One region of the Pseudoalteromonas sp. SG41-5 genome, then DNA from elsewhere that is predicted to be linked to it. Evidence: predicted binding sites of a transcription regulator. Region 1 holds the regulator's gene; each other region holds the start of a gene.
The links. The regulator sigma-54, encoded in region 1, starts transcription at its own class of promoters, with help from an activator protein. The targets are predictions, from matches to a motif close to GTTGGCACGNNNNTNGNNT.
Positions count from the first base shown of each region.

Region 2: fliE (flagellar hook-basal body complex protein FliE) is a predicted target of sigma-54. The motif match lies at 1,743-1,761, and genes of this name have one in related genera.
Region 3: H5232_RS18515 (BON domain-containing protein) is a predicted target of sigma-54. The motif match lies at 1,881-1,899, and genes of this name have one in related genera.

Region 1 covers NZ_JACJFH010000074.1:7,907-11,848, forward strand. The annotation lists gene rapZ (RNase adapter RapZ) at 1-688, opposite strand, end outside; gene ptsN (PTS IIA-like nitrogen regulatory protein PtsN) at 709-1,161, opposite strand; gene hpf (ribosome hibernation promoting factor) at 1,166-1,453, opposite strand; gene H5232_RS16785 (RNA polymerase factor sigma-54) at 1,482-2,978, opposite strand; gene lptB (LPS export ABC transporter ATP-binding protein) at 3,045-3,770, opposite strand; gene lptA (lipopolysaccharide transport periplasmic protein LptA) at 3,767-3,942, opposite strand, start outside.
Region 2 covers NZ_JACJFH010000010.1:58,811-62,752, forward strand. The annotation lists gene fliF (flagellar basal-body MS-ring/collar protein FliF) at 1-1,351, opposite strand, end outside; gene fliE (flagellar hook-basal body complex protein FliE) at 1,372-1,704, opposite strand; gene H5232_RS04605 (sigma-54 dependent transcriptional regulator) at 1,883-3,361, opposite strand; gene H5232_RS04610 (PAS domain-containing sensor histidine kinase) at 3,358-3,942, opposite strand, start outside.
Region 3 covers NZ_JACJFH010000090.1:11,733-15,674, reverse strand. The annotation lists gene H5232_RS18525 (tRNA1(Val) (adenine(37)-N6)-methyltransferase) at 1-238, opposite strand, end outside; gene srmB (ATP-dependent RNA helicase SrmB) at 315-1,547, shown strand; gene H5232_RS18515 (BON domain-containing protein) at 1,952-2,275, shown strand; gene H5232_RS18510 (alpha-amylase family protein) at 2,450-3,942, opposite strand, start outside.

The DNA of each region.
Region 1 (3,942 bases):
ACCAAGTTTGTACAAAGGTTTGGATCTGCCAAGTGAATTTTTGTACGATACTATGGCTGGCTAAATAATCTTTTACTGGCTGATCAAGGCCTGTAAGTGGCTTAAGCTCAGGCTCCCAATGTGGGTTTGGTAAAAAGCGTGCATCAAAAACATAATCAGCTTCTTTTGGGATACCATATTTAAAACCAAATGATTCAAAGGTAATGATTAGTTTTTTATCTTTTTTCCCTAAAATCTTTTCACGGATTGACTCTGCAAGCTGGTGGACACTCAGATCAGTGGTATCAAGTATAAAGTCAGCGCGAGTAGTTAATACATCAAGTAATACTTTTTCTTGCTTGATGGCTAAATCCAGTGGCAAAGAGTCCAAAGATAATGGGTGTAAGCGGCGAGTTTCAGAAAAACGTTTGATCAGGGTTTGATCATCACTGTCTAAATAAAATAGCGTCGGATTTGCAAAACCAGGCAAGTATTCAAGAATATCGTTAAATTCTTCCTGCTCTTTCGGTAAATTACGGACATCAATACTGACGGCAATTTTGTCATAATTATCAGAGACACTGCGCACTAATGAAGGTAATAAGTTTACCGGAATATTATCTACACAATAATAGCCAAGATCTTCTACTACACGCAGAGCAACAGATTTACCTGAGCCAGAACGCCCACTGATGATGATTAACTCCATGTAAATTCTCCTTCATTTGGCTACGATTGCGCAGCAATTACGTGATACAAATCTTGGTCTGTTTTTGCGCTACGTAGTTGTTTACAAAAATCTTTGTCGTTGAGTTTATCAGCAATTGTGGCTAACGTCTTCAAATGAAGTTGGCTATCACCATCTGGCACGATGAGAGCTACAAATATATCAACTGGGCGATTATCTATCGCATCAAAATCAATCGGTGATTCACTCACTATAATTATTGCTAGCGGGTTTTCAACACCACTCATACGGCCATGAGGAATAGCAATACCACGACCAATACCCGTACTACCTAGTTTTTCTCTCGACAGTAGTGCGTTGAGGATTTCTTGTTGTGATAGCTGAGGAAGTTGTTCATGAGCCAATTGGCTGATAAATTCAATGATCCGTTTTTTGCTATTAAAAAGGACCGCAGCTTTACTGCAGTCCTGGCAAATAAGTGAGCTTAATTTCATAGTGTTAGTGTCGAGCGTGCTTCTCTTTGTGTTTAATTACCTGACGGTCAAGTTTGTCGATTAGTCCGTCAATGGCTGCATACATGTCTTGGTGCTCAGTTGAGGCAAATAATTCAGCGCCACTGACATGTAATGTGGCTTCTGCTTTTTGGCTTAGCTTTTCTACATCAAGAATGACATGGACATTATTGATATGATCAAAATGCCTTTCAAGCTTGGCAAACTTATTGTTTACATAGTCTCTTAATGAATCAGTAATTTCTACATGACGACCAGTTAAATTTAGTTGCATAAGCATTTTCCTCTTGTGATTTTACGCCTTAAATCAAACTTTTACGTTGATTTGACGGTGGAATAGCCAGCGACTCGCGGTATTTTGCAATAGTCCGTCTAGCTACTTTGATACCTTGCTCTGCCAATATATCTGCAATCTTACTATCACTCAATGGTTTCGCTGAGTTTTCTGCACTGATCAATTTTCTGATCAATGCTCGAATGGCTGTCGATGAGCATTCGCCGCCGTTCTCAGTACTTACATGGCTCGAGAAAAAATATTTTAACTCAAATATACCACGAGGGGTATGCATGTATTTTTGGGTGGTTACACGAGAAATTGTTGATTCGTGCATCTCAACCATTTCGGCAACGTCGTTTAGTACCATAGGGCGCATGGCCTCAGGGCCATGCTCAAAGAATCCTTGCTGCTGTTTAACAATGCAGTTGGTTACTTTGAGTAACGTCTCGTTACGACTTTCTAGGCTTTTAATAAACCATTTAGCTTCTTGCAAATGCGAGCGTATAAATTGGCTGTCAGTGCTTGATTTTACAGAGCGTGACATCGCCGCATATTGGCTGTTCACTCTAATTTTTGGCATGCTGTCTGGATTGAGTTCAACCACCCAGCGACCTTTAATTTTTTTCACCGAAACGTCAGGAATAACATACTCTGATTCTTCGCGTACTATGGTATCCGCAGGCTTTGGGTTAAGGCTGTGGATCAGTGTCATTACTTCTTTTAGTTCATCTTCTTTAAGCTTAGTCTTTTTCATCAAAGTGCGATAGTCACGACTAGCTAATAAATCGATATGATCAGTTAAAATCATTTTTGTCTCGCTAATCCAAGGAGTTGCAGGATCAAATTGATTTAATTGAATACATAAACATTCTTGTAGGCTGCGCGCAGCAATACCAACAGGGTCAAACAACTGAATGCGTTTTAACACTGCTTGCACTTCGTCGAGTTCGATTTCTTCTTCGTTATTACCTTGATTTAAGCTTTCTGCGATGTCTTCGCAGCTCAAGGTTAAAATACCTGAATCGTCAACGGCTTCAACAATGGCAATGGCAATGGCTTCATCGGTTGGACTAAAAGGTGTGAGTTGTAATTGCCACATTAGATATTCGTGCAAGGTTTCAGTTGAGGCACCTTGATAAATTGACTCATCTTCAGGCATTGGCCCAGATGACGTATTTGGCGCAGCACTCATGTATTCGTCCCAGGTGACGTCCATAGCCATTTCGTCACTTAAGGTCTCTTTACTTAATGCTTCGCTACTTTCTTGTTCATATTCGCTTGGCTTGTCGTCTGCTGATGCGCTAACGGTTAAGTCATCGTTATCTTGTTTTTGTTCGTTTTTACCAGCCGTGTCGTCTGAATATTCATGTTCTTCTAGCTCTAACAATGGATTGCTGTCGAGCGCTTCTTGAATTTCTTGCTGGAGATCCAATGTACTGAGTTGCAATAAGCGAATTGCTTGTTGCAGCTGTGGTGTCATTGTAAGTTGCTGGCCCATGCGCAGCTGGAGTGATTGCCTCATGTATCTCTAACAATCCTTTTATTGTTATCATCGTTAAGTCTAGCAGATACTTAGCCGAGCGTGGCTTTATAGCCTAAATTGCTCGCCCAGGTAAACATCGCGGACTGTTTGGTCGGCGAGTACATGCTCAGGGGTACCTGATGCAATTAACTCCCCATGAGAAACTATGTAGGCTTTTTCACAAACATCAAGGGTTTCTCGTACATTGTGGTCGGTAATAAGCACGCCAATACCACGGTTTTTAAGGTGTTCAATAATCTTCTTTATATCTAACACTGAAATAGGATCAACGCCAGCAAAAGGCTCATCAAGTAAGATAAATTTTGGGTTTGCGGCTAAAGCGCGTGCAATTTCAACTCGACGACGTTCACCGCCAGATAATGCCATACCTTGGCTGTCGCGGATATGTTGAATGCTAAACTCATCAAGTAAGCTGTCGAGCGCTTCTTCTCTGGCTTGTTTATTCAGCTCTTTACGAGTTTCTAAAATAGCCATCAGGTTTTGATAAACAGTTAATTTACGGAAGATGGATGATTCTTGTGGCAGGTAGCCAATCCCTAACCGTGCGCGACTGTGCATTGGCAGTAAGGTGATGTCATTATCATCAATACTGATTTTACCTTTGTCGCTTGGAACTAAACCCACAATCATATAAAAGGTGGTGGTTTTACCAGCGCCATTAGGACCCAATAAGCCAACAATGCTGCCTGCGCTAACTTCTAAACCCACGCTTTTTACAACTTGGCGACCTTTATAGCTTTTTGCTAGAAATTCAGCTTTTAATGTACTCATGGCTGCCCTTTAGATTTGTCTTTTTTACTGTCTACTGGTACCAAAATGGTGTGCACACGATCGCTTGAGCTTGCGCCTTTTTCAGCACTGATCAGTTGCTGGTCCATATCATAGGTAATGCTTTTGGCATTGATTTTTTGACCTGCCTGAGTGACTTGTGCATTGCCAACCA
Region 2 (3,942 bases), on a different contig from region 1:
CTTCAATAGCTAAGTCCATCGGTTCACGTACAAACGGTACTGTCACTACTTCTAATGCATCACCACGCTGTAAGTCAAAACCCACACCACCTTGCAGTAAACGACGAATATTTGACAGTGCTTCAACTGAGCGAGGCTCCATAGTCGTTTCACCATTTTCACCCACTTTTGCCACATAATCGACTGCCACAGACACACTAATTCGACGAATAACACCACTTTGCTGACGTGTATGGGAAATAGTAGTATCAAGTTCATAGTTACGTGTCGCCTCTTTATGAGTGCGACTGGGTGATGAACCAGAGCCTGCACCACCTTGACCGGCAACTTCAGGAATATTCGAATCCACTGGGGGCTGATTTGTCAGCGCGCCAGGAATACCGATAGCTAACCCGCCGATGTTGTTTTCTTCAAAAGTGGTTTCGCTGCGTACCGCTGGTAAATCAGGGTTGTAGCGTTTTTGAGTTTCTTCAATCGCGCTAAAGTCCATACTTAAATCGACTTGTGCAGTGTAGTTACCCATGCCAATAACTGGCATTAAGATACCATCTATTTTATCTAGATATTCTTGTTCACGTTTACGTTCAATATCGTATTCTTTACGTGAGCGAGCAGCTAACGCACTTTGCGATCCTGAATTAAGTAATCGGCCATTTTGGTCTGTTACAGTTACTCGTGACGGCTCTAAACCTTGCACTGCTGAACCAATAATATCAACAATGGCGTCCACTTCTTCACTACCGAGCATACGACCACGTTTTAAAGTTAATACAACTGTTGCGGATGGTTTTTTCTCACGACGAGCAAAAACATTTTCTTTCGGGATTGCCAATAATACTTTAGCACGCGTGACATTTTGTAGTTCCTCGATCGTGCGCGCAAGTTGTTGTTCACGACCGTGCTTTAAACGTTCACGCTCTAAACGCTGACTAACACCAAAACCCATATCTTGCATGATAATATCAGTACCCGAGTTCGGCGCTTGCTCAATACCTTCGCGGGTCATTAACAATTTAATATTTTGATATTCATTTTCAGGAACAGAAACCACATTGCCATCAAGTTGATAGTCAATTTTTTGTGCATCTAAAAAATCGAGCGTTTGAATTAGCTCTTCCGTTGGCATTTTTCCAAGTGGACGCATATCTGGTTGACGTGCCCAAATAATCACAAAAATAGCGATCGCTAAACAAATCGCTAATGCAATAATTAAAGTGACCTGACGTAATACATCAACGCCGTTTAATGCACTTAAATAGCCTGACTTTTGTTCTTGTTGATCGTCATTATCAGTTTGGTCGATACCGCCGCCGGCCAAAGCAAGATCTGTTGATTGATTAGATTGCGCCACAATAATTCTCCACTACCTAGTTAAACAGGCATGTTCATGATTTCTTTATAGGCTTCTACAAGTTTGTTACGAACTTGTACAGTGGCTTCAAAGGCAACCGATGATTTTTGTGATGCGATCATCGCATCCGCTAATGACACATTTCGGTCGCCCATTTCAACCGCTACGACTTTTTGTTTTGCATCAGCTTGAAGGCCATTCACGGTATTGAGTGCATCACTTAACAAATCGCCAAATTGGGCGCTCGAAGTAGGCTGCGCCTGCGTCGGTAATTTGTTTACTTGATTACTACGACCAGCTTCGAGAGCCATAGATTGCATTTCTTGAAATAATGCGCTGTTTTGAATTTTCATAATTGTCTCTGACGATGCAGTTTACTAATAACTTAATAAAGCACAAAGCATGCCAACTAATAAATTAATTAATATCAATAGCTTGAGATGTGTTTTTGTTGTCAGAGTTTTGACAAGTTTACGCCCAGCAAGGCTGAGCGTAAATTAAATAGTGAAGGAAAACAAAAATTATAGAGGCTTAAGCAGGTAAGGTGATCCCCAAATCACGCATTTGTGCCAATTTATAACGTAATGTTCGTGGGCTGATCCCTAATGTTTCAGCTACATCTTTACGCTTGCCTTGACAACGATTTAGGGTCTCTAAAATAATTCTATGCTCTTTATCTTTAAGTTCATCTTTGTAACTTCCCGAATCCAAGCTTGGTAATTCTTCACGCAGCTGATTGCGTTCTGCTGTCGCTTTTATTGCTGGCGCTTGCAGATCATAATAAGCATCATTAGTTGGTGAACTTGTAACCGCCGAAGTAGTGTTTTCTGGTGCTGAATTAACCGGCACTAAACTTGCTGATAAAGCCGCAGTTAGAGGAGTCTGGGTTAAATTTTCAATAAAAATAGCACTTTCGTCAATCATATCACCGTGGCGTAATATCAACGCACGCTGGATCACATTATCCAGTTCACGCACATTACCTGGCCAAGTATGAGCTAATAATTTTTTCTCTGCCGGTTCGCTAAGTACAGCGATAGGCTCTTTGCTTTTATTGAGATGACGTTCAATTAAATGCTTTGCCAACACGACAATATCGCCTGGACGTTGACAAAGTGGACGCCACATCAACGGAAATACATTTAACCGATAATATAAATCTTCTCTAAACTGGTGCTTAGCCACAGCCTCTTTTAAATCACGGTTACTGGTAGCCAAAATACGCACATCTAGCTTAATAGTTTTGCGACCACCTAAACGTTCAACTTCGCGTTCTTGTAATACACGTAGTAACTTAGCCTGTAGGCCTAAATCCATCTCAGTGATTTCATCAAGTAAAATTGTGCCACCTTGTGCTTGCTCAAATTTACCCGGACAAGCTTGAATCGCACCAGTAAACGCGCCTTTCTCGTAGCCAAATAATGTAGCTTCGAGCATATTTTCAGGGATCGCAGCACAGTTTATTGCGACGAATGGCTGCTCTGCGCGATCTGATTTATCATGGATAAAGCGTGCGAGTACTTCTTTACCTGAGCCACTAGGACCAAGCACCATCACACTGGCATCCGATTTAGCAACCCGACTTGCAAGTTCTAATAGCTGAATGCTACTCGGATCGGCGACAATCGGGCCATCAGTTTCTTTTTCTGGCTCAGGTAGATAGCGGCTTACCATATTAAGTAGCACTTCGGGCGCAAACGGTTTGGCCATATAGTCAATTGCCCCTAACCGCATAGCCTCAACAGCATCATCAATAGTCGCATACGCTGTCATCATTAAAACCGGTAGATCAGGGTAATTAAGATTTATGCTGCGCAGTAAATCAAGACCACTCATCGCGCCCATTTGCACATCGCTCACGACCAGCGAAAAGCTGTCTTTTTTAAGTAGCACCATAGCTTGCTCGGCACTGTCAGCCGCAACGCAATCTATTCCAGACATTTCAAGCGTATCAATCAAGGCTTCACGAAGCCCTGCATCATCTTCAACCACTAAAATCGTGTTGTTCATATTGCCTCCGCCGATGTTGACTTTGTACAAATAGGTAACAGTAAACTAAAGCAGGCTCCGCCTTGAGCATTGTTCGTTACTGCAACTCGTCCTTGGTGTGCATTTGCGACTGAACTAACTACCGCTAAGCCTAAACCTGTGCCTTGGCTTCGGGTAGTAAAAAATGGTTCAAATAATTTATCAAGTAAGCTTAAATCGACCCCAGGGCCATTATCACTTACAGTAATACACACTAGCTCGGGGTCACTCGCATCCCGCTGCGCACTTAATTGAACGAGTGCATTACTGCCAATGACTTGAATACTATTGTGAATAAGATTTTGAATGGCACTGGCAAGCGCAGTTTTATTGCCCATTATCTCGATATCAGGCTCAGGTAAACTGACCTGAAGTTCACTATTATTAAGTGCGACCATAGCATCAGCGCCAGTTTTCACTTCAGTTAATAATTGCTGCATGGAAACATGTTCAACAACTTGCTGATCGCCACTTTTTGCGAACAACAACATATCGTTTACTTGGGTTTCGAGATCTTTTAAACGCGACATTAACTTAGTATGAAAATTGCCTCGCGAGCTTTC
Region 3 (3,942 bases), on a different contig from region 1:
TAAAATTTTGCTGCGCATCAGCACATGCATTGGCATCAATTTCAACAGCATTAACCTGCATAGTTGGTTTGCGTTGCTTGCACATTAATGCCAACAACCCAGTACCTGTGCCAATATCAAGTAACCGCTGTGAAGTAGTTAAGTCAGCCCATGCACCGAGTAAAATTCCATCCGTCGAGACCTTCATCGCACTGCGCGTTTGCGCTACTTTAAATTGTTTAAACACAAAGCCTGACATTTTTTCACCTTTTCATTCACCAACTGGCGGATAGCGCGTATAATTACCAGCAATTGTCCTCTATTTTTGACACTCTATGCAATTTTCTGATTTTGATATTGATAACAAGATACTACAAGCCGTTGCTAAAATGGGTTACGAAACCCCAACTAGCATTCAACAACAAGCGATCCCTGAAGCGCTGCAAGGCCGTGATATTTTAGCCTCCGCACCAACCGGTACTGGTAAAACAGCGGCATTTTTGATCCCGGCGATTCAATACTTACTTGATTTCCCGCGTCGCGAGCCTGGTTTTGCCCGTGTTTTGATCATGACTCCAACGCGCGAGTTAGCTTATCAAATTCATGAACAGTGTGAACTACTTGCTAAAGGCACTAACCTTAAAATTGGTGTTGTTACTGGCGGTATTAACTACGGTACGCATAAAGAAATTTTTGAAAAAAATAACGATATATTAATCGCCACACCAGGGCGATTAATGGAATATTTAGAAACCGAAAACTTTCATGCCGAAAACGTCGAGATGCTTATTTTAGACGAAGCAGACCGCATGTTAGACATGGGCTTTCGTAAAGAAATGATGCGTATTTGTGAAGAAGCAAAAAATCGTCGTCAGTGCTTTTTATTCTCAGCCACTCTTGAAGGCGATAGCGTTGAACGATTTGCAGAGCAAATTTTAAAAGATCCAGCCCTATTAGAAGCTGAATCTTCACGTAAAGAAAAAGCTAAAATCCACCAATGGGTACACATTGCTGATGATTACAACCATAAATTAGCAATGTTGGTTGAAATACTAAACAGTGAAGACTTAAGCAAAGCTATTGTGTTTGTTAAAACCCGTGATCGCCTAGAAACATTAGTCGGCGAGCTGACCAATGCTGGGGTTCGCGCAGCCTGGTTACGTGGCGAGATGCCACAAGACAAACGCATGAAGGCAATGGAAAATTTCCACAGTGGCCGTACAAGAATATTAGTTGCGACTGATGTTGCCGCCCGCGGTATTGATGTGGCTGATATTAGTCATGTGATCAACTTTGATATGCCACGCACAGCAGACGTGTATGTTCACCGTATTGGCCGCACTGCTCGCGCAGGTAAGAAAGGCATTGCAATTTCGTTAGTAGAAGCCCATGACATTGCAGTATTAGCAAAAATTGAACGCTACATTGAGCTGCGCCTTAAACGCCGTGTTGTTAAAGGATTTGAGCCGCGTCATAAAGAAGCTAAAGCGCCAATCAAAAAACATAAAGATCCGGTAAAAATCAAAGCCCGTAAAAAGGCCAAAGCAAAAGCCAAGAAAAAGAAATAATTCATCTGCTTTGACGCTACATAAAAAGCCGAGACTTATCATAGTCTCGGCTTTTTACATTCAGTTTTACCTACTCGCAGTAAGTTATTAAACCCTCTCATAGCAGTCATGCAAATTAATTATCTTGTGCTCCCCATTTAGCTTGCTCATTACAAGCTTGCAGCTACGACCATCACTTAACAAAAAATATATTGCATCGCTATAGCTGCACTAAACAGCAACTACAAATCTAAATTAGTTAGCTAATCGCCGTACTTTTTACTCAGTTGAATGTAAAAAATTCCAAAAACATTACCCGAACTTAAAATACCCCTTCAATTTCAATGCGTTAAAGTTGGAATAAATATTGTAACAGTAAGCTTACTATTCACTAAACACATACAATAGATGTTATGAGGGAAATCATGGACCGCTTCAAATTAACTGTATCATTGGTATCACTATGCTGTGTATTTTTACTCGCCTGCGCAACGCAAGTCAGTGCAGCCACTAGTACAATTATGATCAGCAGCGTTTCTCCTCAACCAACACTACAGCAGACTATAATTGATAAACTGCGCAGCAATCCAAACCTAAACCTCTCGCAACTGCGAGTACACGTTGATGGCAACAAAGTAGCCATTTATGGTCTAACCGAAACCGGCTTTGAACGCGCACTGGCACAAAAGTTTTTAGAAAACACCCAAGGTGTGGCAATTATTGAAAATAAAATGCAGGTGAGAGATTGAAGAGTTTAAAGCTGCTAGGCTAAAGATTAAAGAGTTAAAGCAACTGATTTTCTGGTGATTCAACTTAGGTTTACTTAAAACACAGAAAACGCAAATCTCCAGAACATGACTTACAAAGTAAAATCCCAGCTAAACGCATACTTATGGTTTAGCTGGGGTTTAGCTGTAATAAAATTAGAAATTGCGTATTTCTACCGTTGAATTATTAAACTCAAATTTATTAATTTTGCCGCATTGAGCAACATGATTAGTACTAGCATAAGGGGGGTTTGCTTGCGCGATATTGCCCTCCCAGCCCTGACCATTTTTAATAAACGCTTTTACCTCAAACCATCCATTAACCGCTTTGCTGCAATCCATATCAACATCAAGCAGCCAATAATGTTCACCCCAAATATTCAGTGGTGTAACACCAAATCCATCATTAGCAACGGTTTTTTCTGCTCCCCAAGTTGCTGGCCAAATATTAGTTGTCCAATCGGTTGCGGTCCCTTGCGCCTCAATACTTTGGCCCGTTTCAATACCATACCAATCTAGGTAATTATCGTTTGCTTTCCAAGGACTGGTAGTGGCACTTTGCAAATTATTATGGCGAATTGTCATAGCACATTCATAGTTGCTTGTTTGGCAGTTACGCCCAAGGTTTGTGTTTGCATAAACATGGTCAATCCCGCCGCGAATAAACATATCTTGGCCAGTTTGCGTTTGTGCGTTAATAAATATCACAGTTCGCTGCCAATCACTCTGAGGATCAGGGGTTGAGTTAGTGTTTAACTTGGCATTTTTATGAATAGCCATTGCATCACACGCGGCTACATTTAAGTTTATAGTGCCATTTGCATTAACAGTAATAACTTCACCAGTACAACTTGTTGCATCATTAGTCAGCGCTCCTTTTAGCACGTTACAGTATTGCCCTGGAGCCATATCTGTTTGCACGGTAGTATTGAGTGTTGAGCCTTCTTTATTAATGGCAACATGACCTGAACTTCCTCTACCAAAGGCTATTTGATTGTTAGTATTATCCCACCAATTGGTTGTTGCCCAGTTATCAGCCGTATTATTTCTAAAATCTACGCCACCTGCAATGTATGCCCAACGATGCTCACATTGCCAATTACTCGCAAAGCATTCTAAATTACCGTTATTATGCACAGGTACGCTTGGACCACCAGCATCTGTGTCACCATGATAGTCGTAACTAGACATTACTTTTGGATAACCATACGGGTAAGCCAACATAAATACGTTTGCTAAGTCGTACAAGCGGCCATCTTCAAAGGTAATTACATTACCGGCACCACCATGACCGCGTTGATTATCATGATTATCTACAAATACTACAGCTGATGCACTTGGCATAAACCCCCACCCTTCACCAAAATTACTTAACCATGCGAGCGAGCCATTCCTAAAGGTATTGCCAAGTTCAGTGCTGTATTTAAACTCCGTAACTAAACCTGACGCTAAATACTCAGAGGCACCAACAGCCTCGCCACCTTGATCAATTACTTCTTGAAAGACCACTGGCGAGCCATTCACTTTCGCCATTAAACTTTGAATATCACTGGCTGCAACATGTTTAGAGGCATCAAACCGAAACCCCTTAACACCAATGGCTTGTAATTCATTAATGTAAGCCGCTAATGTGTTTTGGACATACGTTG